DNA from 3 places in the Pseudodesulfovibrio aespoeensis Aspo-2 genome. Region 2 is predicted to be linked to each of the others. Evidence: predicted binding sites of a transcription regulator. Region 2 holds the regulator's gene; each other region holds the start of a gene.
What was found. Region 2 encodes sigma-54, which starts transcription at its own class of promoters, with help from an activator protein. Its sites were predicted from a motif close to CTGGCACGGNNNNTGCTT; they were not measured.
Positions count from the first base shown of each region.

Region 1: the regulator sigma-54 is predicted to act here: its motif matches at 4,692-4,709, upstream of DAES_RS14630 (Flp family type IVb pilin).
Region 3: the regulator sigma-54 is predicted to act here: its motif matches at 1,627-1,644, upstream of DAES_RS11855 (motility associated factor glycosyltransferase family protein).

Region 1 covers NC_014844.1:3,148,077-3,158,018, forward strand. Annotated here, with positions in the region: gene DAES_RS14605 (AAA family ATPase) at 1-1,110, opposite strand, end outside; gene DAES_RS14610 (hypothetical protein) at 1,155-1,433, opposite strand; gene DAES_RS14615 (type II and III secretion system protein family protein) at 1,442-2,878, opposite strand; gene cpaB (Flp pilus assembly protein CpaB) at 2,888-3,709, opposite strand; gene DAES_RS14625 (A24 family peptidase) at 3,725-4,270, opposite strand; gene DAES_RS14630 (Flp family type IVb pilin) at 4,418-4,600, opposite strand; gene DAES_RS14635 (sigma-54-dependent transcriptional regulator) at 5,022-6,446, opposite strand; gene DAES_RS14640 (TadE/TadG family type IV pilus assembly protein) at 6,714-7,100, shown strand; gene DAES_RS14645 (VWA domain-containing protein) at 7,006-8,334, shown strand; gene DAES_RS14650 (TadE/TadG family type IV pilus assembly protein) at 8,344-8,814, shown strand; gene DAES_RS14655 (tetratricopeptide repeat protein) at 9,037-9,807, shown strand; gene DAES_RS14660 (substrate-binding periplasmic protein) at 9,818-9,942, shown strand, end outside.
Region 2 covers NC_014844.1:1,650,943-1,660,884, reverse strand. Annotated here, with positions in the region: gene DAES_RS07460 (manganese-dependent inorganic pyrophosphatase) at 1-22, opposite strand, end outside; gene DAES_RS07455 (PTS sugar transporter subunit IIC) at 116-757, opposite strand; gene DAES_RS07450 (PTS sugar transporter subunit IIB) at 813-1,277, opposite strand; gene DAES_RS07445 (PTS sugar transporter subunit IIA) at 1,274-1,729, opposite strand; gene rapZ (RNase adapter RapZ) at 1,732-2,613, opposite strand; gene DAES_RS07435 (PTS sugar transporter subunit IIA) at 2,634-3,083, opposite strand; gene hpf (ribosome hibernation-promoting factor, HPF/YfiA family) at 3,086-3,625, opposite strand; gene rpoN (RNA polymerase factor sigma-54) at 3,661-5,067, opposite strand; gene lptB (LPS export ABC transporter ATP-binding protein) at 5,311-6,036, opposite strand; gene DAES_RS07415 (LptA/OstA family protein) at 6,037-6,978, opposite strand; gene lptC (LPS export ABC transporter periplasmic protein LptC) at 6,992-7,612, opposite strand; gene DAES_RS07405 (KdsC family phosphatase) at 7,613-8,140, opposite strand; gene kdsA (3-deoxy-8-phosphooctulonate synthase) at 8,133-8,942, opposite strand; gene DAES_RS07395 (CTP synthase) at 8,943-9,942, opposite strand, start outside.
Region 3 covers NC_014844.1:2,550,531-2,560,472, reverse strand. Annotated here, with positions in the region: gene DAES_RS11860 (cysteine synthase) at 1-1,550, opposite strand, end outside; gene DAES_RS11855 (motility associated factor glycosyltransferase family protein) at 1,722-3,503, shown strand; gene DAES_RS11850 (hypothetical protein) at 3,605-3,988, shown strand; gene DAES_RS11845 (phosphatase PAP2 family protein) at 3,998-4,621, shown strand; gene DAES_RS11840 (ArnT family glycosyltransferase) at 4,618-6,264, shown strand; gene DAES_RS11835 (BON domain-containing protein) at 6,370-7,023, shown strand; gene DAES_RS11830 (Gfo/Idh/MocA family protein) at 7,111-8,031, opposite strand; gene lpxB (lipid-A-disaccharide synthase) at 8,160-9,299, shown strand; gene DAES_RS11820 (mechanosensitive ion channel family protein) at 9,522-9,942, opposite strand, start outside.

The DNA.
Region 1 (9,942 bases), 1.5 Mb from region 2:
CATCTGCCGGTGGTCGAGGTCTGCGGCCATGCGCTCGATGGCCCTGGCAGCGGGCGACTTGGGGCAGGCTCCGGTCAGGGGCGTGCCCTGGTTGAGGGAGGACAGGGCCGAGGCGAAATCCTCGGGCACCACCCAGGCGATGTCGCGGCCCAGGACCTCGGCGGCCTCGGCCACGCCTATGGTGGAGTCCCTGATTACCCGGTTGGCCACCAGCCTGACCTTGGCCTCAAGGGCCGGACTGTGGCGGCGGACAGCCTCCAGCAACCGCGTGGTGCGCGACAGGCACGGCAGGGTCAGGTGCAAAGGCAGATATAGGGTGTCCGCCGTGTCCATCTCGGCTGGCAACCCGTCGCCTGCAAGAGAGGCGTCCTCAGGAAAGGCCGTGTCCACGACGATGAAGTCATAGCCGAAACGGAGCTGTTCGAGGATCTGGGACAGGGCGCCCCGGTCGGGCGCGGTGTTGTCGGTCGGGCCGGGCAGCACGGCCAGCCCGGACTCGTGCCCGGTGACCACGCTGTGCAGATAGGTGGCGTCAAGGCGCGAGATGTCCTCCATCAGGTGGCCCCAGGTGTACTCGTACTTGAGGTCCAGAAAATATGGGATCTCGCCCACGGGCTGGCGCAGGTCCAGGAGCAGGGTGCGGCCCGGCGCGCGCCGGTTGAGCGACCAGGCCAGGCTGGCGGCCAGGGTGGAGACGCCGACCCCGGCCTTGCACCCGGCCAGGGTCACGATCCGGCCCCGCTCGCCGTCGTCGCAGTGCTGGCTGCGGCGCATGGCCGTGCGCATGATGGCGGCGCGGAAATCCTCCTCGGCCACCGGAAAGGGCAGGAACTCGCGGATGCCGCTACGCATGGCCCTGATGAGGATGTCCGGGTCGGCCCGGTGGCCGGTCAGGTAGACATCGTCCACCCGGCCCGATTCCAGGGCCTTGATGATGTGGGACAAATCCTCGTCCACAGCAGCGCCTGGTTCGTACACGAGCACGCCGGTCTCGCCCGCGTCCTCGTCGGCCAGCCGGACCATGTAGCTGGCGGCCACGATGCGCTCCAGCCGCTTGCGCTCTTCCTTGTCGGCCAGTGCCAGCGTGACGGGCATGATCCTGTTGTCCATGGATTTCTCCCTCTCTTTCCTGTCCCGGTCGTCGGCCTGCCGGGCTATCGGCCTTGAATAATGATTTCAGAGACGCTCTGGCCTTCGCTCGAGTCGGTCTTAGGCCCTTCCTGATAGGTGGTGCCGACCTTGGCGGCGTAGCGGCCATCCAGGCCCACCACGGGCGCGTCGGTCCCGGCCTCCGGGTTGAGTATCTGCTGGTTCAGGGCCTGGCGCACCGAAGCGCCGAACGGCGCGGCGGATTCCTCGTGCCGGGTCAGGGGGCTGCACCCCATCTGGAGCATGATGCCGAGAACAGCGGCGTAGACGAGCATATTGCGCATGGTTTCTCCTATCTCGGCCAGGCGTGGCCGAAGTCTCCGTCAAAGCCCGTTGTCGGGCGAACAACCGCCTCGGACCCGCTGCGGGCCTGCGCGCCGACCATGGCCGCCGGGGACGCGCCCTGGCCCTCAAGCAGACCGAGCATGTAGAATTCGTAGTCGGTCGGCTCCTTGAAGCCGTCTCCGGGCAGGGTCTGCCCGGCCATGTCCAGGGGCTTGACCAGATGGGCGGTGACGATGATCACCAGCTCGGTCTTGTTCTTCTGGTAGTCGGAGCTTCTGAAGAGCGTGCCGAGCACCGGGATGTCGCCCAGCACCGGGAAGCGGTGGTTGTTTTCCTTCAGGGACTCGCTGATCAGCCCGGCGATGGCAAAGCTCTGGCCGTCGGCCAGATCGACCACGGTGGACGCCTTGCGGGTGGAGATGGCCGGGATCTCGTAGCCCTGGTAGCGCAGGGCGTTGGTGTAATCGAGCTCGGACACCTCGGGGCTGACGTGCAGGTTGATGGCCCCTGAGCTGAGCACCGTGGGCGTGAATTCGAGGCCCACGCCAAAGGGCTTGAACTCGATGCTGACCGTGCCGAGCGCGCCGGGCTTGGGGATGGGGATTTCGCCGCCCACCAGGAAGTCCGCCGACTCGCCGGACACGCAGGTCAGGTTGGGCTCGGCCAGGAGCCGGGCCAGCCCGTGCGCCTTGAGGGCGTCGAGCATGCCGACCACGTTGGTCGATCCGCTGTTGTAGCGGACCACGCTGTTGATCTTGTCGGTCAGCTCGATGACGTTGGAGCCTGTGTTGGCCAGACTGCTCAGGTTGTTCAGGAAGGAATAGACCGTGAAATTGGAGAAAGTGGCAGCCAGGTTGATGCCCATGCGCTTGAGGGCGGTGCGGCTCATCTCGGCCACGCGCACTTGGAGCATGACCTGCTGCACGCCGTCCACGCGCAGGAGGTTGACCACCTTGCCCGGAGCCTCGGCCTCGGCCAGGGAGAGGACCGAGGTCAGGTCGCCGGTGTTGGAGACCGAGCCGGACAGGGTGATGGACTCGCCCGACGAAAGCACCTGGACCGACCGCTCGCGCGGCAGGATCTCGTGGATCATGCGCTTGAGCCGGGTCACGTCCGGGGTGATGACCAGATCGTACACGCCGCTGACCTGCCCGCCGGACCACAGGGTCAGGGTGGTGGTGCCGAGCTTCCTGCCGGTGATGTATATCTGGGTGGGCGAGAGGACCACCACCGAGGCGGTCTCGGGCTGGGCCAGGGAGACGCGGCTCACGGGCGCGTCTGCGGTCAGGATGGTGGACTTGGAGACCACCAGGCTGATGACGCCGGGGGCCTCGGTGTTGAGCACGTCCACGTCGGCCACAGCCAGGGGGACCAGACCCGAAACGGTCACGGCCAGGGCCATCAGGAAAGCCAGGAGGAAAGAGCGGGGGGGGCGGGTCTTCATGGCGGCCTCCTAGAACTTCAGGGTCGTGGTTTCGCCGCCGGTGATGACCTCGACCGAGACCTGGTTGCGCCTGACCGGCGCGGGCTTGGGGGCCGGACGCAGGGCGGCCAGGGCCTTGTTGACCGTGACGCCGTCGGTCAGCACCTTGTCCGTGTCCGTGGCGTTGCGCAGGGCGAAATTCAGCGTTCCCTGGGTGGCGGCCAGGGCGAGGCGCTCGCTCTCGTCCGGGGTCAGCTCCAGGGTGTAGACATCGACCGAGGCGGCCTTGCCCTCTGTGTCCGGGGCCTGCAATTCGGTGCCCGTGGCCAGGACCTTGACCCGCTCCAGCACCAGCTTGGTCACGGGCTCTTCCTGGTTGCCGCGCCCCTGGACCAGCGAGACGATGACATCCACCCGGTCGCCGGGACGGACGAATCCGGCCAGCCCCATGACCGCGTTGCCCTTGACCGACATGGCCCGCTTGCCCGGCTCGATGAGCGCGCTCACACCGCCGCCGATGACCGAGGCATCGGCCAGCTTGGCCTCGGTCACGGCCTCGTTGGCCCCCACGGCCACGCCCAGCACGCGCCCGTCCAGCAGGCCCGGCTCGCCGAACGCGCCCGAGGGCCGCGAGTCGGGGGTGAATTGACGCGTTTCAAGCATTGCCGGGGTCAACTTGATTCCGGGACGCAGGTCTGTCAGGGCCACCACCACGGGCACGGTCTCGGCCCTGGGCGCGGCCACGGGCTGTTGGGTCACGCCGCTGGTCCACATGAAGATGAGCACGCCCGTGCCAAGGGCGAGGATCAGGGAAATGCCGATCTGGATGAGTGCGCGGGCCGATCTGCTCATGAGCATCTCCCCTGGTTAGCGGGCCAGGACCGAGCCGGTCTGGGCCACGTTGACGACCATGGCGGCCACGGTGCCCACGGCAATGGCCACGCCGTAGCACAACCGGGGCATGGACTGGGCCTCGACCACGGGCGTGTACTCGAACCTGCGGGTGGACGCGGCCAGCAGAAAGGTGGCCCAGATGTTGACCAGCACGGCCTTGAACTGGTCAAAATGGCGCGCGAGCACGACCACGGCGTAGAACCCGCCCGCAAGGCAGGTGAAGAGAAAGGCGGTGAAGGCGGCCTGGGCGCCGAGCCACGCGCCCACCCCGGCCATGAGCTTGACATCGCCCGCGCCCATCAGGCCCAGGAAAAACGGCACGACCATGACCCCAAGGCCCAGGGCAAACCCGCCGCTGCTGAGCAGCAGGCCGTCGAGCCCGGCGTGCAGGGTGTGCGCGGCCAGCCCGGAAAGAATGAGCGGGAAGGTCAGCCAGTTGTAGATGCGCTGGCGCCTGATGTCGGTGACAGTGGCCACGGCCAACGCCGCGACGAGCATAGTGGCAATGAGATGGTCCATGGTTCCCCCGATGATCAGAGCGCCTTGCCCTGCCGTCCGTTTTCCCCTCGGACGACAGGACCGGGGCTGGCGGGCTGCATTCCCGCGCGCCCCGGTCCGGCTGCTCTGCTGCTTCCGTTATACGGATTCGCTTGTTGGACGCCCGGCCTACGGAGCGGTGGCGGTGGCCGCCTGCATGCTCGTGGCGATGGAGCTGAAGGTGGTGGACACGACGCCGCCCAGGGTGGTGACTGCGCCGACGATGGCCGCGGCGATCAGGGCTGCGAGCAGACCGTATTCAAGAGCGGTCGCGCCTTCTTCATTCATGATCAGGTTCATGATCTTGGACATTGCTTTTCTCCTTGGTTTCTTTTTTTGGTCCCGACCCTCAAGGGGCCTGAAATTCGTTTTGCGAGGATTCGCACCAGCCACGCCCCGACAATAGCAACCGCTGTGCCACCGCCGCAGACCGATGAAAAAACACACATCAACATGCTGTAATTTTTACAATAAAAATTTCTCAGCGCACGAATTGCCCTCCTCGCGACCCTTTCGGCCCCAGGCACGAATCCACGATCAGTGGACTGCTCCGGGCTGCCGAAGCCGGGCTGCTTCCCTGAAAACTCCAAATGATTCGGGAGAATACGCAAATACACGAAAAATGGATGGCGCACCCAGGAGTCGGAGAGGGGTGCGTTTGCGGGCGCAAAGGCACGCGAAAAAGGGGCTGCGCCGAAGCCCAGCCCCTTGCGGAGACATCTGTGTCCTGTCGCTATCCCTTGAAGGCGGTCGGATCCATGCCGTGCTTCTGGAGCTTGTTCCAGAGGTTCTTGGCCGAGATGCCCAGGCTGGCGGCAGCATCGGTCTGCACGCCCCTGGCCCGGCGCAGGGCGTCCTCGATGCGCGCCCGCTCGAAGCGGACCAGGGCCTGCCGGAGCGGCAGCCCGTCCGCCTCGGCTGCGGCCTGGGCAATCGTTGCGCCGGGCGCGGCTTGCGGCGGGCACGGGTCGCAGGTTCCGGCGGGCCGCTTGTTGGAGAACGCCTGATCCACGTCGCCGGGGGTAATGACTGTCGAGGTGCAGAAGATGGCCGCCCGCTCCACCGCATTGGCGAACTGGCGGACATTGCCCGGCCAGTCGTAGTTGAAGAATATCTCCATGGCCTGCTGGGAGATGGCGCAGATGTCCGTGCCCAGCCGCCGGTTGGCCCGGTCCAGGAAGAACTCGGCCAGGAGCGGCAGGTCGTCCTTGCGCTGGCGCAGCGGCGGCAGGAGCAGAGTGGCCACGTTGAGCCGGTAGTAGAGATCGCTGCGGAACGCGCCGCTCTCCACGCGCCTTTCCAGCTCCTGGTTGGTGGCCGCGATGATGCGCACGTCATAGGTCACGGGTTTGGCCCCGCCCAACCGCTCGGCCTGCTTCTGCTCCACGGCGCGCAGCAGCTTGGGCTGGAGATTGAGCGGCATGTCGCCGATCTCGTCCAGCAGGATGGTGCCGGACTTGGCCTGCTCGAACTTGCCCGCCTTGGCAGCGGCGGCCCCGGTAAAGGCCCCCTTCTCGTGGCCGAACAGTTCGCTCTCGATGAGATTTTCCGGGATGGCCGCGCAGTTGATCTTGACGAACGGCCCCCTGGCCCGTGCGCTCAGGGTGTGGATGGTGTCCGAGACCAGCTCCTTGCCGGTGCCGGTCTCGCCCAGGATCAGGACATCGGCGTTGAGCCCGGCCACCCTGGCGATGCGCTCCTTGAGGGCGCGCATGGGCGCGGACTGGCCGATGATGGCGTTGAGCGGGCTCTCCTTGCCGCGTTGCTTGAGCTCGGCCAGCTCCTGCTGGAGCCGCCGCTTCTCCAGCGCGCGGCGCACCACCACCTCCATCTCCACCAGGGAAAAGGGCTTGGTGAAGTAGTCGTAGGCCCCGCGCTGCATGGCCTGCACCCCGGAATCCTTGGACGCGTAGCCGGTCATGACGATGACATCCACGCCCGGCGCGGCCTGGGCCAGATGCGCCAGGGCGTCCAGGCCCGACATGCCCGGCAGCTTGATGTCGTGCAGGATCAGGTCCGGCCCCATAACCCCTGCCTTGCGGATGCCCTCCTCGGCGGTGGACGCGGTGTCCACCGCATACCCCTTCTCGATCAGGGCCTCCACCAGCATCCCCTGAAACGCGCGGTCGTCGTCAACGACCAGTATCCGCTCGGCCATGGTTCCTCCCCTCTTCCCCTCTGTCTTGCCGACACGATACACGGTCATGGCAGGGAAATCCATGAAAAATGGATATCCATGTTTGAACACCGGGCCCGCGCCGGACCCGGCTGAGGGACGATCTTTCAAATATCAATGAATAACAGCGATATGCAATGAAACGTTGCCCGGCACCCCATGATGGCACACCCATTGCTATGACAAGGGCGTTCGGCCCGCTGTCAGGGCCGTTGCACGGAGCCTGTCCTTTGTTAAGGAGATATGCACATGAGGAAGCGGGACGATTCACGCCGGGGACTGGCCGCAGTCGAATTCGCGCTGATGCTGCCGTTCATGGCCCTCTTGCTCTTCACCCTCGTGGAAGGTGCCGGGGCCATGCACGCCTATTCGAGCGTGGTCCAGGCGAGCCGCGAGGGCGCGCGCATGGCGCTCATGGACGGCACGGCCTCGGACATCGAGGCCCTGGTCCAGGCCGTCACTCAGGGACTCAAGAGCGAGGCCGTGACCACCTCCGTCACCGCCGACTCCGCCTCCAACACTGTCACCGTCGAGGTTTCCTATGCCTACCACCCGTTCATCCAGAACGCCCTCGAGCTGCTCACCAGTCAGGCGTCCCTCGAACTCGTCGCCCAGACCACAATGCCCCTGCCCTAGGTCCGAGAGCGGCGCGGCCAGCACCTTCATCGCCCTGCTGCTGCCGGTGCTGCTGGCCGTGGCCGGGCTGGCCGTGGACATGGGCAACATGTACGTCACCCACACCCGGCTCCAGGCCGCGGTGGACGCGGGCGCCCTGGCCGGCAGCCTGGAGCTGCCCTATGACCCGGACCTGAGCAAGGGCATCGTCCAGCAGGCCGTGAGCGACATGATCCACACCAACATGCCCGATGCCGTGGTCGAGAGCGTCTCCCCCGGCACCGAGGTGCGCAGCGTGGTGGTCACGGCCAAGGCCAAGGTCAACCTGCTGGTCATGGGCTTCCTCAACCTGGCCGACCAGTGGGTCGAGGCCGGGGCCGCAGCCGGGTTCAACAAGCTTGAGATCGTCTTTGTCATCGACAACTCCGGCTCCATGAAGGGCACGCCCATCAACCTGGTCAAGGAGGCGTCCATCGGCCTGACCGACCTGCTCATCCCGGACGGGCAGCAGCCGGACACCAAGGTCGGGCTGGTGGCCTTTCGCGGCAAGGTGCGCCTGGGCGGCGACGTGGACGGGCTCGAAGCGGGCTGCCGCAACGCCGACGGCTCGGTCAACACCGGCATCCACGAGGATTTCATGAGCATGTACTGGGCGCTCTCGTCCTACTACAGAAACCAGATCGACCTCGACACCTGCTCCAGCATCCCGGAATCCAGGCCCCTGAGCCAGGACAAGGGCGACATCGTCGAAGGCATCAACTCCCAGACCGCGCTGGGCAGCGCGTCGGGCACGGTCATCTCCGAGGGCATCAAGTGGGCGCGCCACATGCTCACGCCAGAGGCCCCCTACACCCAGGCGGGCGACAAGAAGGACTTCCGCAAGATCATGATCGTGCTGACCGACGGCGACACCGAGGACGGCGAATGCGGCGGCTCCTACCGGGCCTCGTTCAGGCCCAACAACTACTGGACCAACGCCTATTACGGCATGGGCGTGGACACTGCCCACTGCCAGGACGGCGGCGTGCTCAACCAGGACATGCTGGCCGAGGCACAACTGGCCAAGGACGAGGGCATCGAGATCTTCGCCATCCGCTTCGGCGTGTCCGACAACACCGACATCTCCCTCATGAAGCAGATCGCGTCGAGCAAGGCCGGGACAAACGACCACTATTTCGACGCCCCGTCGGTCTACGACATCCCGGATGTCTTCAAGAAGATCGGCAAGCAACTGGGCTGGCGGCTCCTGAACTAGGAGGAACACATGCTGCACCAACACTCCACAGACTCCCGCCGCCGGGGCATGACCACCATGGAATTCGCCCTGATCCTGCCTTTCATGCTGGCCATGGCCATGGCCACCATCGAGGCCGGGACCATGTTCTACTCCTGGCTGACCATCCAGAAGGCGGCCCAGAGCGGCGCGCGCTTCGCCTCCACCGGCCAGGGCGACGAGCAGGGAACCCGCATGGCCCAGATCCTCGCGACCACCGAGTCGTGGCTCGAACACCTCGACAATGGCGGCACCGAAATCACCGTGCGCTCCTGGCCCGAGACCGCGGCCACGGGCGACGGCACGGCGGACGACGCAGGCGGCCCCTGTCAGCTGGTCGAGGTGGCGGTGATCTACAACTACCACCCCTTCACCCCGCTGATCGGGGCCATGCTGCCGAGCGTCATCCCCCTGGCTGGCTCGGACCGAAAGCTCAACGAACCCTGGCGGCCCTGCGAGTGATCCCGACCGGAAACGGGACGCACACGGCACCACCCGCACCCTCCTCCCGGCCAACCACCCCGGCCACCAGAAAAGCCCCGACCGGGGCTTTTCCCGTCGCGGCCGGCTGCTCCCCGCCCGGCAAGACAAGAAGAGTTATTGCTTTTTATTACTGGCTGGAATATATTTTCATGTCATATCCATTCGCCACTCGTCGACGGCCACAAGGGTTTCCGGATACGAATGCGGACAGACCGCGGGGAGAGATTCAAAGTGAGCAACTATCCATTGATCCTGGGCGTATATTCCCTTTTGCTGGATGCGGACATCGGCTCTGGCGGCACGCAGGGCAAGCATCAGAACCTGACCCACTGGTACGCGCGCCAGCTCTCGGCCACCGAGTTCGAAGTGCAGCCGCTCAACGCCCACCACGTCCCGTCGGGCGTGCGCAGCGTGCTCGGCGAGATGGACTTTCTCAAGCAGTACACCCCGGAGCCGACCTACTACCGCATCCACACGGTCCCGGCCCTCGAAACCCTGAGCCGCAAGCTCAAGATGGGCGAGGACGCCTTCAAGGCGGGCAACCTCGACGAGGCCGAGCGGCAGTTCATCAAGGCGCTCATGATTGACGACAAGAGCGTGGAGGCCAACTACGGCCTGGGCGAGGTCTACTCGGAGAAAAAGGACTTCGACAAACTCAAGAAGGTGCTGAACACCCTGCTCGGCGTCAGCGAGGCGTTCACCTATGAACACCGGCAGAAGTTCAACCAGTTCGGCATCTCCCTGCGCAAGAACGGCCACTACGACGAGTCCATCCGCTACTACACCAAGTCCCTCGAAATAGTCGAGGACGACGAGAACGTCTATTTCAACCTGGCCCGCGTCTACTACGAGAAAGGCCTCAACGACCTGTGCGTCGAGAATCTGGAGCAGGCCCTGAGCCTCAACCCGGAGTTCATCGAAGCCCAGAAATTCCTCAAGCACTGCAAGAAGCCACTGCAACCCAGGGCCTAGCGGGCCGGCCATGCCGCGCCTGATCGCCGCCCTTGGCCTCCTGTGCCTCCTGGCCTCCACGGCCCTGGCGGATCAGCCCCTGCGGGTGGCAGTGGAAGACCATTATCCGCCCTACAGCTATGCGGACGAGGCGGG
Region 2 (9,942 bases):
GTCCTACAACCAGAATAGCCATATCAAGTCCTCCTAATTGATTAGTCCTGAACTCAGGATAGTACGCCAGCGAAAGAGAATGTGACGAATATCACAATCAACCCCGGCTGCCAAGCTAAAACCTGCCCCAAAAGATGAAAATCATGAAAAGAAATATTCCCGCCGCCAAAACGGCATAGGCACGCTTGAGCCTGAGCGCCATGAGGCCTCCCAGGGTGGCCGCCACCCAGAGGTGGGGCCAGGTGACGCCGATATCCAATCGGCTCGGATACAAGGCAAAGAAGGCCTTGAACGCATACATGAGTGCGATGACTGCCACATAGAAGGCCAGCCCGGACAGGACAAAGGTCCGACCCACCGACCGCATGACGATCAGCGAGGGCAGGTGCGGGTTTTTCGGATTGCGCACCCAGTTGAGCAGCCGATTGTAGTTGCTCCGGTCCTGCTCCCTGAGCAGCGCTTCAAGACGGGTGCCGAGCCAGGCCAGGGGCATGCTGGCAAAGAGCACGAAACTGATGCGCCCGGGCTGGTCGAGGCCGAAATACGTCGTCAGGGAAAGGGCCACGAAGGTAGCCACCGTCAGGTGCGGCGGGATGTAGGTGCCGACCGGGATGAGATCAAGCCAGAAGAGTTCGAAGAAGATGGAGATGCACAGGCTTGTTTCCATGTCGCCCGTGGCCAGGCCCCAGAACAGGCCAATGACCAGGGGGCGTTCTAGCAGCCCGATGGTCAGCGCGAATCTGAAGAGGGAGAACAGGGCAAAAAAAAAGCGACAAGGGCAAACCAGAGGAAAGGATTCGACAAGGCCACGACTAGAACCTCACCTGCACGGGATCGTTGGGGACACAGCGGAAATCCAGGGCCACCCCACGTCTGGAGAGCTGCTTGAGGCACCCCTCGTCCTCGGTGGAAAGGGCGACGCTTGGCGATATTTGCCGCTTTCCGGGACTGTAGTGGACGTTGCCGATGTTCAGGACATCATAGGCAAATCCGGAGTCATACGCCCTCTTGGCATCGGCACAGTTGGAAAAAAGGACGAGAACTCCGACCGTCTCGCGAACCGAATGGTAACGGGCCACAGCCTCGACCACACCCTCCACCCCGACAAAGGCGCTCTTGACGGTCTCCGGGATGGCCAGGGACATGATCTCCTGCTGGAGGATGTCGGCAGCGAGCTGGTCATTGGCCACGACCACGGCGGTGGCCCCGGTGTAGGGCAGCCACGTCTCGATGATCTGGCCGTGGATAAGACGGTTGTCGATGCGCACCAGGGTCATGGCTTTGCCTTGTCTGCCGCCCGTTTGCGCAGCATGGCCCCTGCCACCTTGATGCCCTGCTGCCCGGCCCCCATGGCCTTGTCGGCCAGGGCGTCGAGTTCCATGAGCCGCGACGAGAGCGTGGCGATCAGCATGGGCAGGTTGACGCCGGTGATGACCTCGAGCCGCTCCGACTTCATCAGCGACAGGCTCATGGTGGTCGACGAGCCGCCAAAGAGATCGGTCAGCGCGATCACGCCCCTGCCGCTCTCCACGGATTTGATGGCCTTGCGGATAGCCTCCATGGATTCGTCCACCCCGGTGGAGACGTCCACGCCAACGGCAACGCAATTCTCCTGCGGTCCCAGCACCATGACCGCCGCCTGGAGCAGCCCTTCGCCAAAGGTGCCGTGGGTGACCAGCACCACGCCGACCATTGCATTCTTGTCATTCTTATCATTCTTCGCAGCCATGACTATCCCAGTTCCATATGTCTGTGTTCAATGGTGACTGCATACCCTTTTTCCTTCAGCGTCGCCAGCACGGACTCGGCCACGCTGACCGAACGGTGCCTTCCGCCCGTACACCCCAGAGCCAGGGTTATCCTGTAGCGGCCCTCGTCGGCGTACAGGGGCAGCACATAGGTGATGAATTCTAAAAATTTCTCATTGAATTTGGCCCCGACCTCGCTGCCGAGCACATAGTCGGCAATGGCCTCGTCCAGCCCGGAAAGCGGCCTGAGGGATTTGTCGAAATAGGGATTGGGCAGAAAGCGCAGGTCAAAGACGAAATCCGCCTCGGACGGCACGCCGTACTTGAATCCGAAGGTGATGATGTGCACGCGCATGCCCCGCCCCAGCTCCTCGATGGCCGACCATTTGGTCTGGATGACCCGGCGCAGGTCATGGACCGAATAGTCAGAGGTGTCGAGCACCAGTTCCGCGTTGGCGCGGATGGGGTCGAGGAGCGATTTCTCCTGCTCCAGCGCCTGCTCAAGGCCCAAGGACTGGCTCTCCAGGGGGTGCGGCCTGCGGGTGGTGGCGTAGCGCCGCATGAGTACGCCGAGCTTGGCTTCGAGAAAGAGCACCTGGGGGGTGATGCCCATGTTGGCCAGCTCCTCAAGGGCGGTGTCCCACCCTTCCAGAAATTCCGGCTGACGCATGTCCATGCCCAGCGCCAGCCCGCGGTACTTGGAATCCTGCTTGAGGATCAGATCGGCGATCTTCGGAGACATGCCCGACGGCAGACCGTCGATGCAGAAGAAGCCGAGATCCTCGAAGACCTTGAGCGCCGTGCTTTTGCCAGAGCCGGAAATGCCGGTCACGACGACCATGGGAAAGGTGTTGGCTGGCGTCACTGACATGGCTCCTGCACAGGCTAGACCTCTTCGAGGAGCTTCCAGAGCGCCTCGTTGCTTTCGGCCTCCATGAACTCGCGCCGGAAGGCCTCGTCCTTGAGCACCCGGGAGACCTGGGCCAGGATGCGCAGATGCATGCCTGCCACCTGCTCAGGGGCGAGCACAAGAAAGAAGATGGCGCACGGCTTGTGGTCCAGGGCCGCGAAATCGACCCCTGAGACGCTCCTGCCGACCACCACAATGACCTGCTCCAGGTCTTCGAGCTTGCCGTGGGGGATGGCGATGCCGTCACCGATGCCCGTGGTGCCGAGGTTTTCACGATCAAGAAGGACACGGACCGCGAGGTCCGTGTCCATCTCTGGATATTTCACGCCCACCGGGGCGAGGAGTTCTTCAAGCACCTCCGGCTTTGTGGCGGAGGCGAGGTCATAAAGGACGAGGTCCTTGTCCAGGTAATCACCGAGTTTCATGCTTAGTTTCCAGGATCGATCAGACCGAAGTCGCCGTTCTTGCGCTTGTAGATTACGTTCACTCCCTCGGTCTCGGCGTTGAGAAACACGAGGAACTCGTTGTCAAGGGTCTCCAACTGGAGGGCCGCCTCGTCAACGGACATGGGCTTTGGTTCATAAGTGTCGGTGCCGACTATGGTCGGCCCGGACTCTCCGGGAATGCTCCCGTAGGACAGGAAGTTCATCTGGACCTTGTTGCCGCGCGCCTGCTTGGTCCTGTCCTTGATCTTTTCGCGCATCCGTCGCATCTGGGCTTCCAGCTTGTCGAGCACCATGTCGATGGTCGAGTACATGTCTTCGGAGTCTTCATAGGCGGAAATATGGATGCCGTCGGCATTCAGGATGATATCCGCCTTGTGGCGGAACTTGTCGACCAGCAGGTTGACCTGGAGGTCGGCCTCCGCGTCGGAAACATACTTGCCCACCTTTTCAAAACGCTTTTGCGCATAGCCCTTGAGATGATCGGACGGCTCAAAGTTCTTGAAAGTGAAGCTTATGTTCATACATTCCTCCTGGTTGAACGTGCTGAAAGCCTGCCTTAGAAATACTGCTTTCTCTTGGAAGACGACGCTATGCCCATGGCGGAGCGGTATTTGGCCACTGTGCGGCGGGCGATGTTCACTTCGAGCCTCTCCTGAAGTATCTCGCCTATCCGCTCGTCGCTCAAGGGTTTTTTATGGTCTTCCGCGGCGATCATCTGCTTGATGAGCGCCTTGACACTCTCGGAGCCTACCTGGGAGCCGTCATTGAGATCCAGCGCGCTGTTGAAGAAAAACTTCAACTCGAAGATGCCGTGCGGTGTGGACACGTACTTGCTGGTCGTGATGCGGCTGACGGTGGACTCGTGCATCTCGATGTCTTCTGCCACCTCCTTGAGGATGAGCGGTTTGAGTCTTGTCACGCCTTCCTCAAAGAAATCACGCTGAAAGCGGACAATACTCTCAACTACTTTGTACAAGGTTCTCTGCCTCTGGTACAGGCTTTTCATCAGCCAGGCGGCAGATCGCATCTTTTCCTGGAAATACTCTTTTTCCTTGTTCTTGGCCCCCTGCATGGTCTCCAGGTAGAAAGAGTTCATCTGGAGCCGGGGCAGCCCGTCCTCGTTGAGGATGATGACAAAATCCTCGCCGTACTTGTAGACGAAAACATCCGGGCTGACATAATGGGGTTCGGCGCTGGCGTAGTGGGAGCCGGGCATGGGGTCGAGCGTCTGGAGCTGTTCGATGTACTCCTTGAGCTCGTCCATGGAAATCTTGAACTTGCGCGCCAGGGGCTTGAAACGGTTCTTCTCCAGGTCTTCCAGGTGATCGCGGACCAGGGAGACCAGGATCGGATCGTCGTAGCCAAGCACCTCCATCTGCACCAGCAGACACTCCTGCGGGGTGCGCGCCCCAACACCCACCGGGTCGAGCCGCTGCAACCGCCGGATAACCGACTCCACCTCCTCGGGCGTGGCGGTGACCATGCTCATGATCTCTTCAATGGTCGCCTGGAGATACCCGTTGTGGTCGAGGTTGCCGACCACCACATCGCCAATGGCGACCTCGCGCTCGGTGAAGTTGGAGAGCCGCATCTGCCAGTTGAGATGCCCCTCCAGGGTCGGCTTCGAGGCCAGACGCGCCTCAAAGGAAAGCCCCTCCTCAGGAATCTCGGAGTCGCGGGCCGTGGATTGTTTGGATGTGCTGGAGAACTCGCCGAGATAGTTTTCCCAGTCCGCAGTGCGGACAAGCTCCTCCTCGGCCTGGGATTCAGTCAACTTCTCAGGTTCGCGAATCTCGGTCTCGACTTCGGTCTCATCGAGAAACGGATTCTCCATGAGTTCCTGCTGGACCGTCTCCAAAAGCTCCAGTCGCGAGAGTTGCAACAGCTTGATGGCCTGCTGCAACTGCGGGGTCATGACCAGCTGCTGGGAGAGCTTGAGTTGCTGCCTGAGTTCCAATCCCATATTCTAAGCCTCTCGGACCAGAGTCATCGCGACTGCGTTCCGGGGGTTCGTTTCACTTTATTTCACCATCACATGCGATTCTTGGTTCAGACACTGCCACACATCACAAAAGGACGCAACACAATACTTATAACCCACTGTCGCGTCTCGATTAATACCAGAGAATACGCCACATGAAAAAAGTGTACCAATGATTCACCCTGGTGTAAATCGCCAAGAGCGGAAGGATGGGGAAAAAGGGGATCAGAGGCGGAAATCCTCGCCAAGATAGATTTGGCGGGCGCGGCTGTCCTGCACTATCTCCTCCGGGCTGCCCTCTAGAATGACCGACCCTTCGTACACGAGATAGGCACGGTCGCAGATGTTCAATGTTTCACGCACGTTGTGATCGGAGATAAGGATGCCGATGTCCATGCTTTTCAGGACCGAGATGATCTCCTGAATGTCGATGACGGCAATGGGATCGATACCGGCGAAGGGTTCGTCGAGCAGGATGAACTTGGGGTCCATGATCAGGGCGCGGGCGATCTCGAGCCTGCGCCGCTCGCCGCCGGAGAGAAACATGGCCGCCTGATCGGCCAGCTTGGTGATGGTGAACATCTCCATCAGCTCGTTGGCCCGTCGGTGTTGGGCCGCAGGGGTCATGGCCGTCTGCTCCAGGATGATCTGGAGGTTCTGGCGCACCGTGAGTTTCTTGAAGATGGAGCTTTCCTGCGGCAGATAGCTCACGCCCATGCGGGCGCGCTCGTGCAGGGGCTTGTCGGTCAGGGGCACGCCGCCCAGCGACACATGCCCGGTGTTGGGCTTGACGATGCCCACGAGCATGTAGAACGTGGTGGTCTTGCCCGCCCCGTTGGGGCCGAGCAGGCCGACCACCTCGCGGGTGTTGAGTTCGAGATTGATCCCGTGCACGACCTCTTTCTGGCCGTACCGTTTGGAGAGGTTGGCTGCGATGAGTCCGACGGCCATCTACTGCACCTTGATCTTTTCGGGCGTCAGGAAAATGGCCTGGACCCGCTTGCCCTGGCCGCTCACAACCTCGCTGCGGTTCTCGCGCACGAAAAAGTTGATGACATTGCCGGTCAGGCTGTTCGGCCCGTCCTTGAGGATCGGGTCCTCCTCCATCTTGAGAATCTGCTCCTCGACCAGGTAGGTCAACTTGCCGCACGATCCTTCGGTCTTGCCTTTTTGGGCGCGCACGTCGCCCTCGGCCACGATCCGATCGATGCTGTCCACGGCGAACTTCTTGCCGCTGCGTGACGAGAAGAAGGCCGAGAGCCGATTGGCCCACAGGGTCAGTTCGCCGTGTACGGCCACCACGTTGCCCACAAAGGAGACGACCTTGCCGTTCTCATCGTAGGTCATGCGGTCCGAGGTGATTTTGACCGGCACCTGGCTCGGGTCAACGCCCACCTGGATGGGTTCTGGCGGTGTGGAGGCCACCGGCCCCTTGACCGCGCCCTCGCCCTGCACCCCTGCTTCGCCGCTTCGCGCAGGCTTGGCCGCAACCGGCTGGTCCTGACCGGTCAGGGCAGCAGACACTTCTGCCGCCGCTTCTCCTGACGCTTCCCCTGACGTGTCTCCTGACTCTTCCGGCTGCGTGTCATGGAGGGGAGCAGGCGCGCCCGCCGTCACCGGCACGAGATACTTGGCGTTGGCATAGCCCATGGCCCGCTTCTCGCTACGCTCGGTCTCGTTGACGGGAAAAATCGCGTACCAACCGTCTCTCAGAAAATCGACCTTAACCCGCTGGCCCTTGGCCAGGGTGACCACATGCTCGCTGCGGGGCGTGCGGTCCTCGCGCACGTTGAGCGTGTTCGCGGCCTCGCGTATCTCGCCCCAGTCTGCGGCCTGCGCCACCGAGGCGAACACGAGCACGCACAGGGCCACCGTGAAAAATCTGCCTGTCATATTCATCAAAGCCTTACTCCCTGCCCTGGTCCAAGAACGGGCTTCCGTCAAATCCCTTGGGCGCAAACAGCGCCTCCACCCCTCCGGCCGCCTTCAGTTCATGGGTGACCAGATCGATCTCCACAGCTGCCGCCTTGAGCGTCATGTCGGGCCTGCGCACGGTCACGCCGCCCTTGAGATAGACCTTGTCGATGGCTCCAACATAGTCGAGATGCGCCGCGTCCAGGGCAAGCGAGCCGAACCGCCCGGTCACGTTGTCGTAAAGGGTCAGGTTGTCGTTGGGCTGATCGACCTCACCCCGGTCCGCCTTGACATAGACCTCCTGCCGGTCCACCCCGAAATAGGCGGAAAGCTGCGGCCTGTCCACGCCGACCAGCTTTCGCTCCTGGTTGTACCGGGCCGATGTTGCCAGCAGCTTCCAGGTCATGGCGCCCTGGGTGCCCTGCACCAGTTCGATGTCCTCGGCGGAGATATCCGCCTCGTCAAGGAGCTGCGCCCGGGACTTGCCCTCCACCGGCTCCAGGGCCGTGGGCTCGATGATCTCGTCGGAGAAGAAGACGGCCTTGACCGCGATGCCCAGGGCAAGGCCCACCAGGAAGATCGTGACGAGCAGCAGCTCGGGACGCCTTTTCATCTACTCCGCCCACTGTTTCAGCGCGTCTTCCGTAAGCCCCCTGGCCTGCATGATGAACGAGATGGCCTCGCGTACCGCGCCGTGTCCGCCGGGGCGGGTGGAGACCCAGTCGGCTGCGTCAAGCACCTCAGGCTGGGCGTTGGGCACGCACATGGCCAGCCCGGCCTCGCGCATCACGGCCAGATCGATCCAGTCGTCCCCCATGAACGCCGCCTCGCCGGGACTGACCCCGGCCTTTTCGCACATCTCAAGAAAATGGGGAAGCTTCTTGTGGTTGCCCGGATAGTAGTGAACGATGCCGAGTTCCCTGATGCGTTTGGCCACCGGCTTCTGGTCCAGACCGGTGATGACGCCGATCTCCAGCCCCACGGACTGGGCCAGCTTGATGCCGAAGCCGTCCTGGACGTTGAATCGCTTCATGACCAGGCCGTCGGCATCGTAGTACAACCCTCCGTCGGTCAACACGCCGTCCACGTCGAGCACGAGCAGCCGTATTTTGCTGGCCAGCGCCATGACGCCATCATCCATTGTTCAACTCCCAGATAGCCTTGAGCCGAACCAGCAGAGACTCGATTTTATCCAGCGGCAGGCTGTTGGGACCATCGCACAACGCTGCGTCCGGGTCGGGGTGGGTCTCCAGAAACACTCCGTCGGCCCCGGCGGCCACTGCTGCGCAGGCGAGCACCGGCACGTATTCACGCTGCCCGCCGGATGCTCCGCCCAGGCCGCCGGGCAACTGCACCGAGTGGGTGGCGTCCATGATCACAGGCACGTCGAATTTGCGCATCTCCGGGATGGAGCGCATGTCCACCACCAGATTGTTGTAGCCGTAGGTGGAGCCGCGCTCGGTCAGCCACACCTGCTCGTTGCCGGAGGCGCGGACCTTTTCCACGGCGTTTTTCATGTCCCAGGGGGCGAGAAACTGCCCTTTCTTGATGTTCACGATCCGCCCTGTCTGCGCCGCTGCCACCAGCAGGTCGGTCTGGCGGCACAGGAAGGCCGGGATCTGGAGCACATCCGCCACCTCGGCCACACGGGCCGCCTGCTCGGGGCTGTGGATGTCCGTGACGATGGGCAGCCCTGTCTCGCGCTTGACCTCGGCCAGGATGGCCAGCCCCTCGTCCATGCCGGGGCCGCGAAAACTCGTCACCGCCGTGCGGTTGGCCTTGTCAAAGGAACTTTTGAAAACCAGGGGCAGGCCGAGCCTGTCGGCCACCCCGGCCAGGACCCGCGCCGTCTCAAGGGTGATCTCCCTGTTTTCGATGACACACGGTCCGGCCAGGACAAAGGGACCCGACCGGCTGGCCCTGTAGAGTTCGCAGATTGCCAATTATTTGTCCTTTTTCGCCTTTTCGTTCTTGGATGCCTTGATAAAATCCCGGAACAGCGGATGGGGATTCATGGGGTTGGACTTGAACTCCGGGTGGAACTGGCAGCCCAGGAACCACGGATGACCGGGCAGCTCCACGATCTCCATCAGGGATTCGTCCGGGGCTGTGCCCGAAAAGACCATGCCTTGCTCCACAAACTGATCGATGAAGCGGTTGTTGAACTCGAAACGGTGGCGGTGCCGCTCGTCGATGTTGACCGTCTGGTAGGCGACGTGGGCCACGGTGTCCTTCTTGATCTTGCAGGGGTAGGAGCCCAGGCGCATGGTGCCGCCCTTGTCCGACTCCTCGCACCTCGTCTCGGTCTTTCTGGTGCGGAAGTCGTACCATTCCTTCATCAGATAAATGACGTTGTGCTCGGTAAGCGGGTCAAACTCCTCGGAGTTGGCGCCCTCAAGCCCTATGACGTTGCGCGCGAACTCGATGCACGCGCACTGCATGCCAAGGCAGATGCCGAAAAAGGGAACCTTATTCTCGCGAGCGTATCTGATGGCCAGAATCTTGCCCTCGATGCCGCGCGAGCCGAACCCGCCGGGTACGAGGATGCCGTCCAGGCCCTTGAGCTTTTTCTCGACGTTCTTGGGCGTCACCTTCTCGGAGTTGACGTATTCGAGCTCCACCTTGACATCATTGGCCACGCCGCCGTGGATGAGCGCCTCGTGCAGGCTCTTGTAGGCCTCGGTCAGGTCCACATACTTGCCGATGATGCCGATTTTGACCGACCCCTTGGGATTCTTGAGCCGGTCCACGAGCCTTTCCCACGGGCCGAGTTCCGCGTTCTTGGCGGGCAGCTTGAGGAGGATGGCGATCTTCTGGTCAACGCCCTCCTCGTAGAATTTCAGCGGCACCTCATAGATGGAGGAGACGTCCACGCCGGTGAAGACCGCATCGCGGTCCACGTCGCAGAACAGGGCTATCTTGCGCTTCAGGTCCTCGTCCAGC
Region 3 (9,942 bases), 900 kb from region 2:
TGCTGCAGGAACCAGGACGGGCGCACGTTGCCCCATTCGGTCTCCAGCACCTCGCCGCGCTTGAGGTCGAGCAGGGTGGCGCGTTTGAGCAGGGTGAAGTCCAGCGGATTGTCCTTGACGTAGGCGTCGAGGTCCACGGTGCGCCCGCCCGAGACCTTGTCCATGTCCATGGCTCCGATCTCGCCGTAGCGCTTGTCGCGGAAGATGTCGAAGTAGACCGAGCGCAGCTTTTCGTAGGCCAGCCCTTTGCCGAGCAGCTTGCGGCACAGCTCAAGGGCCTTGCCCTCGCTGTTTGAGGAGAGGGGGAAGTCCACGCCCGCACCGTCACCCCCGGCCACTGCCACGCCCATGTCGCGGGCGCGCTCCATGATCCGGGCGCGAAGCCCGGCTGCGAACACGGCCCGGTCGGCGTCGGTGTGCCGGGCTGCGGTCAGGGTGCGGTCGTCCATGTCGCTCAATCCCACGGCGGCGCGGGTTTCCACTCCGAGCGAGCGCAGGTGGCGGGCCAGCACGTCGAGGACCACCACCCGCCGCCACGCGTCGAGACCGTCCGGGTTGTCGAGGTTCGGCCCCATGGTGTAGAGGCCCAGGCCCCCCTGGGTCTTGAGGGGCTTGGTCGCGCCCGTGGCCATGTCAAAAAGCGTGATGCCGCTGCCCGCCTGTTGGCGGTAGAGGTGGGTGCTCAGGTAGCGCTCGCCCGAGTCCGGGAAGATGGTCACGATGAGACCTGACTGAAGCCGCTCGGCCAGGAGGATGGCCCCGCCCAGGGCCGCGCCGGAACTCATGCCCGCAAAGATGCCCTCGGCCCTGGCCAGTTTGCGGCAGTATTCAAAGGCGGTCTCGTCGTCCACATGCAGGATCTCGTCGAGCCAGGTCTTGTCGTAGATGCCGGGCGGGTAGGATTCGAGCATGTTCTTGAGGCCCTGAATCTTGTGGCCTGCGTAGGGCTCCACCGCAGCCACATGGACCTTGCCCATCTCGTGCAGCCGCTTGGCAATGCCCATGGCCGTGCCCGAGGTGCCCAGCGCCATGACGCAGTGGGTGACCGCGCCGCCGGTCTGCTCCCAGATTTCCAGGCCCGTGCCTTGGTAGTGGGCGTCGATGGAGGCGGGGTTGTTGAACTGGTCCATAAGCACGTAAGTGTCCGGCTCCTCGCGGGCGTAGCGGTAGGCGCGCTCGATGGCCCCGTCCGTGGAGAGGTGGCCGGGCGTCAGTTCCAGCTGTGCGCCGTAGGCGGCCATGATCATCTTGCGCTCCTCGCTGGCCGTCTCGGGCATGAGCAGCTTGATGCGGTAGCCCTTGATGGCCGCGACCATGGCCAGCCCCACGCCGGTGTTGCCCGATGTGGCCTCGATGATGATCTTGTCTTTGGTCAGCTCGCCGGACCGCTCGGCAGCCTCGATCATGGCCACGGCCACGCGGTCCTTGATGGACCCGCCGGGATTCTGCGCCTCCAGCTTGGCCAAAATCTTGACGTTCGGGTTCGGGTTGAGATGGCGTATCTCCACCAGCGGGGTCCCGCCGATGAGTGAAAGCAGATCTTTGTTCATGGCATTTCCCTGAAATAACGGAAAAAGGATTCGCACTCGACCCACGCACCGTATGGCAAAAACATTCCAGGTGCAACTGGCACGCATCGTGCAATTTCCCGTCCGAACACGAAGCGAACACCCCGCGCCGGTGCGCGGACCCGGACACGAAGCGAACACAAAGGACGAGGCATGACCGCGTATCCCTTCCTCAAGGACAACATCGAGTATTTGCAGGCCCAGGGCCATCCCGTCTTTCAGTGGCTCTCCACCCGCCCCTTTGGCGAGGAGGCGCTGCTCAACAACCTGTTCATCAACGAATACGGCATCCATGACTGGCGCATGGAGAGCGGCAAGGGCATGTTCGAGAGCCTGCCGCCCACCGGCCTTTATACTTCGTGGGTGGGCGGCGACAAGCCCGAGACCTCGGCCACCTTCATCGTGGGCTGCAACCTGGGATACGGCGTCAACCATGTCATCAAGGGCATGCCCGACACCCACAAGGTCATGCTTGTGGAGCCTCGGCCCGAGATGCTCCTGGCCTGCCTGGGCCAGACCGACTACCGTCCGTTTTTCGAGTCCAAGAAATTCCATGTCCTCATCCCGGACGAGAAATACATCCACGAGGTGGTCAGAAACCTCGACCTCCAGTTCATCTACGGCCAGATCCATCTCAAGTGCGACATTCCCAGCCAGCAACTGGGGCCGGAATACGCCCGCTGGGGCACCTTCATGCGCAACAAGCTGGAGAACTTCTCGCTGGAGCTCTCGACCCTGCGCTTTCGCCAGGACGTGATGGTCGGCAACGAGATACGCAACTTCCGGCGGGCCATGGCCGAGGGGTCCATCAAGGGGCTGGAGGGCCGGGCCGCGGGCATCGGCGGGATCATCCTCGGCGCCGGACCGAGCCTTGAGGATTCCGCAGCCAGGCTGCGCGACAATCCGGGCCATGCCCTCTACACCTGCGCCCTGCAGACCGTGCCCACGCTCCAGGCGCTGGGCATCAAGCCGCATTTCTGCGTGGCCATCGACTACGACGCGTCCATGCTCAACCTCTTTGCCCGGCTCGATCCCGACTTTGTCCGCGACGTGCCCCTCATCTATTCCACCAAGGTCAACCCAGAGGCCGTGGCCCGCTACGCCGGGCCGACCCTGCCCCTGTGGACCGTGGGCGGCATGGGCACCTACTCCATGAAAGGGCACGATCTCGTGCTCGACGCGGGCGGCAACGTCTCGGTGACCCTTTCGCGCCTGCTGCGCTGGCTCGGCGTCAGCCACATGCTCCTCCTCGGCCAGGACTACGCCTGGCTCAGGGACCGCTCCCACGCGGCCGGGCACCACAACCACACTACCAACATGGTCCGTCAGAGCTATCACCAGACCACCCGGAACATGGACGGCGAGGAGATCCTGACCACGGTCCAGTACATGACCGCCAAGCGCGAGTTGGAGGACGACCTCAAGGAATCCTCTGTGCCAGTCTTCAACGTCTACGGCGGCGGCGTGCCCATCGCCGGAACCCGCGTGGTCGACCTGGACACCGCCTACGGCGAGGGTTTGCTGGCCTCGGCTCCGGGCGGCGTGGCCCGGTTCATGAGCGAACTGCTGGCCAGCCGGGGCACCATGACCCCGGTGCAATTTGAGCCGCGCGGCCCCAAGTGGGCCACCTCGCTGCGCAACATCGAGAAACACCTGGGCAAGCTCTTCAAGAATGTGGCCGCCAACCAGGGCGAGATCCACGAAGCCCTTGGCCGCGTGGAACTGTTCCTGAAGCAGGACCCCCTCTACATGCCCTATCTCTACAATGAAACGGTGGATCTGGCCGGGCTGACCAGGGCCAGGAAGGAATACCGGGCGCGGGATTACCCCGAATTCAGGCGCATTGCCCGGTGCGTGCTCAAGAAGGTCCGCGAGATCGACCGGCTGGTGTGCCTGCCCGCGCGTGGCGAGGACACCGGTCAGGCTGTCGCCTAGTCGGCACAGCCTCGTGTCGGGCGGATCGCCAGCCGCGCTGCCTGGAACTCCTGTCGGGCTTTTGTTGAATTTTTTCCGGAAAGGTGAAAGAGTCCCCGCCCATGAACACCATGGACGCGATGGACAAGACTCAGCCCTATCTGGACGAGGACGGCACTCTGGTCATCCCCTTTGAGTGCGGCGACCACACCTACAAATACTGGAAACAGGAAGGCCGGTCCCTGGCCGACATCCTGGCCGAGCTCGGAGCCGGGGAGGATGTCTGGGTCAGGTATACCCACGCAGCCTATTGTCCGCTCGAAGCGCAGGGCGTTGCCGCGGGAGCGCATCCCCTGAAGCCCGGCGGGTTAGGGGAGGCGGACCGGGATATGCTGTCCGACGACACTCTGGACAATGACGACGCCCTGGACAGCGACGACTCTTCGGGGCTCGAGTCTTTTGGCTCCGAAGAGGCCGACCTTGCCCAAGCGGCCCGGATGGCCTAATAGACCCGCATGCGCATCACCTTTGTCAGACAATGGGCCGTCATCTCGGCCCCGCTGCTGCTGATCCTGGCCGTCATCTGGCTTGTGTTCCCGACCGAGGCCGCAGTGGCCGAGTTCTTTCGGACGCACAGCACGGAGCATCCAGGCCTTGCCTTCACCCTCAAGCTGATCACCGACTGGAGCAACCCGGTCTTCTATGCCGTGTACGCCTGGATGCTCGTGCGGGCGTGGCGCTCCGGCGACCGGGCCACCCTGCGCTTTATATGCATCCTCCTGGCCGTGCAGGCCGTGGTGGCCGCGCTGGCCGTCCACTTCATCAAGCACACCGTGGGCCGCCCGCGTCCGGGGCAGGGCGTCTGGTTTGATCCGGTCACCAGCCGGGGCACCTACCATTCCCTGCCTTCTGGCCACACCACCGAGTTCATGGGCTGGTCGCTGCCTCTTTCGCTGAGGGTCGGCAACCGCACGCTGACCGCGCTCCTGGGCGTGGCTGCCGCGCTGGTGGGCTTTTCCCGCATCTACCTCGGCTGGCATCATCCCACGGATGTCTTTTTCGGCTGGCTGCTCGGCAGCTTCAGCGGATTTGCCACCATCGTGCTGGCCGGTTCCACCCTGTGCAGGAGCAAGGCATGAGTATCATGGAGAAGAAGCTGCCAGTCGGGCTTGCGCAACGGCTCTGGTACACGCTGGCGGGCCACCCCTGGCTGACCATGATCCTCGGCGTCACCGCCCAGACATGGTTCACCCTGAACAACCGCGCCCTGTGGTTTTCGGACGAGGTGCGCTATGCCAATGCCTACCAGAACCTCGTCAGCCACGGCAAATGGATGGTCCTCTCCCTCAACGGCCAGCCCTATCCGGACAAGCCGCCCGTGTATTTCTGGTTCCTGTGGCTGATCGACACGCTGACGCCCGCAGACATGCCCACCGTGTTCTTCCTGGGCGCGGCCCTGTCGGGCCTGTTTTTCCTGGCTTCGGCCTATGTGCTGGCGCGGGTGCTGGGTTTTGACCGGTCCGTGTGTCTGGCCTGCGTGCTCATGCTGCTCTCCACCTTTTTCCTGGTCGGGCTGTTCCACTATTCGCGCATGGACCTGCTCTTTGCCGGACTGATCGTCCTGAGCCACGCCTGCCTGTTCAAGGCGCTGTCCGGGCAGGACCAGGGGCCCTGGCCCGTGTTGGCCTTTGCGCTGGCCGGGCTGGCCACCCTGACCAAGGGGCCGCTCGGCTTCCTCCTCCCGCTCCTGACCGTGACCCTCTACCTGCTGTGGAGGGGCGAGGTGCGCAGGCTTTTCAGCCGGGCCATGGGCGTGGGCCTTCTGGTTATGCTGACCATGCTCGCCGCCTGGGTGGCCGGGGTGGTCATGGTCGAGGGGCCGTCGTTTCTCATGGACACCGTGCTCGGCAAGCATGTCATCCAGCGGGCCACCGCCACCTTTCACCACCGCGAGCCGGTCTCCTATTATTTCATCGCCCTGCCTCTGGCCTGGCTGCCGTGGTCGCTTTTCGCCCTGGTGGTCCCAGTCAGGCGGCTCTTCTCCCTTGAGGCCTGGGGCGGCCACTGGGCCTCTCGCCGCGAGGCCGGACCGACCGTGTTTCTGTGGATCATGTTCGGGGCCACCTTCATTTTCCTCTCCAGCCTGAGCGGCAAGGTGCTCATCTACATCCTGCCCATGTTTCCGCCCATGGCCCTGCTTACGGCCCAGGCCATGACCCGGCTCGACAGCGCGCATTCGGCCCGGTTCTGGACCTGTGTGGCCGGGCTGTGGCTGGTTCTTGGCGCGGGGCTGCTGGTGGCGGGCGACCTGCTGCCGTTCCCGGTGCCGCTGCGCGGGCTGGGCCTTTCCGGTTGCCTGCTTCTGTTCGTCGGGCTGGTCTTCCTGCTCCTGCGCCGCCGGGGGAGCAAGGTCTGCCTGCTCTGGTCGGCCCTGGCCGTGACCCTGTGGCTCTATCCGGTGGGGCTGATGGTGGCCCCGTCCCTGGACGACGCCATGAGCCCCAAGCGGCAGGGGCAGATGATCGGCGCACACGTGCGTCAGGGCTACGCGCCCCTGGCCTACAAGGTCTACTCAGGCATTTTCACCTACTACGCCGAGCATGACATCGAGGAGACGGGCGATTTTGACGAACTGGCCGCCCTGATCGAGCGGCGGGGCAGGGTAGTGCTCGTCATCCGCGAAAGGCACTGGGACGAGTGGACGGACCGCCCGCCCGGACTGCGGGTCATCGACAGGCAGGATATGGCGGGCATGGTCTATGTCCTGGCCGTCCGTGAGTGACGCCGGGCCAAGCGCACAATTCTTGCATCATCACTTGACCAGGGTGCCGACTTGAGGCACAGGTTGATTAGATAAAGTCTAGACAAGCCGCCTTGGGCGCAGTGCATGATCATGAAACGGAACCTGCTCCACATCGTTCTGGCCGTCGGCCTGGGCATGGCCCTGGCCGGGTGCGCCGTGTATCCAGCCGTGCAGGTGGCGGGCGGGGCCATGACCGGCTACGATGCCGTGGTCTTTGCCGACGCCAATCTCCCCAAGGAGAGCGTCGAGGGCGGACAGATTCAGTGCGATTCGGACAGGATGCTTGAGCGCCGCCTGCGCGAGCGGCTGCGGTTGGGCGGCGTGCATACGGTTTCCGCCCATGTCATCAATGGGCATGCCTATCTCGTGGGCCAGACCGACAGCCGTGCCCAGGCCGATCAGGCGCTCGGCACGGCCCGCACCCTCGAAGGGGTCCGGCTGATCACCTGCAAGTTTTACCCGCGCCTCACCGTCCGCGAGGCCCAGAGCGACGCCGCGCTCCTGCGCACCGTCAGCCAGAAGCTGGCCGCGACCAAACGGCTCGAAAACGCCGATCTGCGCATCGAGGTCATTCGGGGAACCGCCATCCTCATCGGCTCGACCTCGGACCACAGTCAAAAAACTGCCGCCCTGGCCATTGCCGGCGAGGTCTGGGGTGTCAGGGACGTGGTGGACTACATTGCGGTGGCGCCCTCGGCCCAGGCCGGAGCGGGAACCAGCCGGGTGGCAAGCAACTGATATTTACAGGCAGCGAGTCAACGGCCCCGTCCCCCTGCATTGCGTGTCAGGGAGACGGGGCCTTTTTTCTGGCGTGTCCTGATCCGGCTATGCGCCGGGCAGGATGCGTTCGAATACCCTGAGCACGGCCAGCCCGTCCTCGCCGGTGATGGGCACCGGGGTGTTGTTGCGCAGGGCGGCGAGGAACTGGGTCAGCTCCTCCTTGACCGGCTCGCGGAACATGAGCGGCCATTCGCGCACCGAGTAGCTTTTGTCGTAGGTGGAGAAGGCCGAGTATTCCTTGACCTCCTGGGTGATCAGGTTGGCCTCGATGTATTTGGACTCGCAGGCCACCAGGATCTTGCGCCCCTTGTAGGGGGTGACCCAGTTGGTGGAGATGCTGGCGAGCACGCCGTTCTCCATCTGGGCGGTGATGAGCGCGCTGTCCTCGTGCTTGCCCAGGGTGGTGGAGGTCACGGCATAGACCGATTTGTACTCCGACCCGGTGATGTAGCGGATCAGGTCGATGTCGTGGGAGCCGAGATCCTTGACCACGCCCACGTCCTGGATGCGCGGCGGATACGGACCCACGCGCTCGATCTGGATGGAGATGATGTCGTCGCCGACCAGCTCCTTGACCCTGGCCACCGCCGGGTTGAACCGCTCCACGTGGCCGACCATGAGGGCCACGCCCTGCTCGGCGGCCCGCTTGACCAGTTCCTCGCCCTCGGCTGCGGTGGCGGCCAGGGGTTTTTCGATGAGCAGGTTGATTTTCTTGGCGATGATCTTGAGGCCGGTCTCGTGATGCAGGCTCGTGGGCACGCAGACGCTGATGGCGTCCAGCTCGTGCGCGAGCAGCTCATCCAGGGTGGCGAAGGCAGTCACGCCGAACCGGGCCGTGACCTCCTCGCGCGCCTTGGGGTCCACGTCGACCACGCCGACGATCTCGACACCGGCCATTTCAGTGTAATTGCGCAGATGGACGCGGCCCATCCAGCCCAAACCGACAACTCCGACTTTCAGCGTCATGGGATATCCTCTTTGAGAAATCGTGTGTGCGCCCGTTCCTACGCGCTCGATGCCCGCTTGGCAACCCCGTCGAACGGCAATCGGGCGGTCGCCTTGCAGCCGGGGCGCACATGGGATACTCACCGTGCATGCAGACAGGAAATCAACACGGTCCCATCTGGCTGAGCGTCGGCGAGGCATCGGGCGACCTGCACGGGGCCGAGCTGATCAAGGCGCTGGCCCAGGCCCGGCCCGGCATTTCCTTCACCGGTATGGGCGGCCCGGCCATGGAGGCCGAGGGCATGGACGTGCGCTATCCGTCCAGCCTCATCTCCCTGGTGGGCATCACCGAGATCCTGGGCGGCCTGCCGCGCATCCTGCTGCTCCTGCGCCGCATCAGGCGCGCTCTTGAGCAGGTCCAGCCTTGCGCCGTGGTCCTCATAGACTGCCCGGAGTTCAACTTCCGCATCGCAAAAATAGCCAGGAGGCTCGGCATCCCGGTCTATTACTACATCAGCCCGCAGCTGTGGGCCTGGAGACCGGGCCGGGCCGAGTTCCTGCGCGACCATGTGCGCCGGGTCATCTGCATCCTGCCGTTCGAGAAGGATTTCTACGGCAAGCGTGGTATGGACGTGGACTATGTGGGGCATCCGCTCATGGACGTGCTGCCCCTCAATCGGCTCGACGCCATGCCCGTGGACCGGAACCTGATCGGGCTTTTGCCGGGCAGCCGCATCCGGGAGGTCTCGAACCTGCTGCCCGAGTTTGCCGGGGCGGCCCGGCTGCTGCGGGAGAAACACCCGGACCTGCGCTATGTCATTGTCCGCGCTCCGGGCATGGAGCGCGAGCGGCTGCTCGCCCTGTGGGACAGCGACATCCCGGTGGAGATCGTCGAGCCGGACGCCCGCTACGAGACGTTCCGCGCCTGCGCCATGATGCTGGCCGCATCCGGCACAGTCACCCTGGAGACCGCGCTCATCGGCACGCCCGTGGTGGTGGCCTATCAGGTGTCGGCCCTCTCGGCCCTGGTGGCCCGACTCCTCGTCCGCGTCAAGTTCATCAGCCTGCCCAACCTCATCGCGGACCGCGAGATATACCCCGAACACATCCAGGACCGGGCCACGGCCCCGCATCTGGCCGCTGCCGCCTCCTCCTGGATCGACTCGCCCGAGAGGCTCGCCTCGGTCAGGCGCGATCTGGCCGGGCTGCGCTCCATGGTGGGCGAGCCGGGGGCCGCAGCCAGGGCCGCCAGGATCATTCTCGACGATCTCGAGGCGCTCAAGGGGTGAGCGCGAACCGTTTTTGTCGAGACAGTGAAAGGGAGCCTTGCGGCTCCCTCAGGCTGCTGACAAAGGCCCGATTGCGTCGTTGCTTCAAAAAAGGCAAACCCTCGCGTATTGTATATACGCGTCGGTCTTGCCTTTTTTTCGCGCCTAGCACTCGAACTTTTCTCAACAGCCTGCCAGAGTGGACTTTGTCGATACTCTGAGGGAGCCGTACGGCTCCCTTTTTCAGTTCTGCTTCTCGACAGGATAGACGTGCACGTCGCGCTGGGGGAAGGGGATGGAGATGCCCTCCTGGTCAAAGACGAGCTTCACCTTCTCGGTGATGCCGAAGTAGACACCCCAGTAGTCCGGGGTCTTGACCCAGGGCCGGACTGCGAAATTGACGGATGATTCGGCCAGTTCGAGCACCTCCACCTGCGGGGCGGGCATGGTCAGCACCCGTGGGTCGTCGGTGAGGATCTTCATGAGCAGTTCCTTGGCCTTGAGCAGGTCGTCACCGTAGCCGATGCCCATGACCAGATCCACGCGGCGGGTGTCGTTGGCCGTGACGTTGACGATGGTGCCTGACAGGATGGCCGCGTTGGGCACGATGACCATCCGGTTGTCGGCGGTGGTCAGGATGGTGTTGAAGATGCTCACGGTCTGG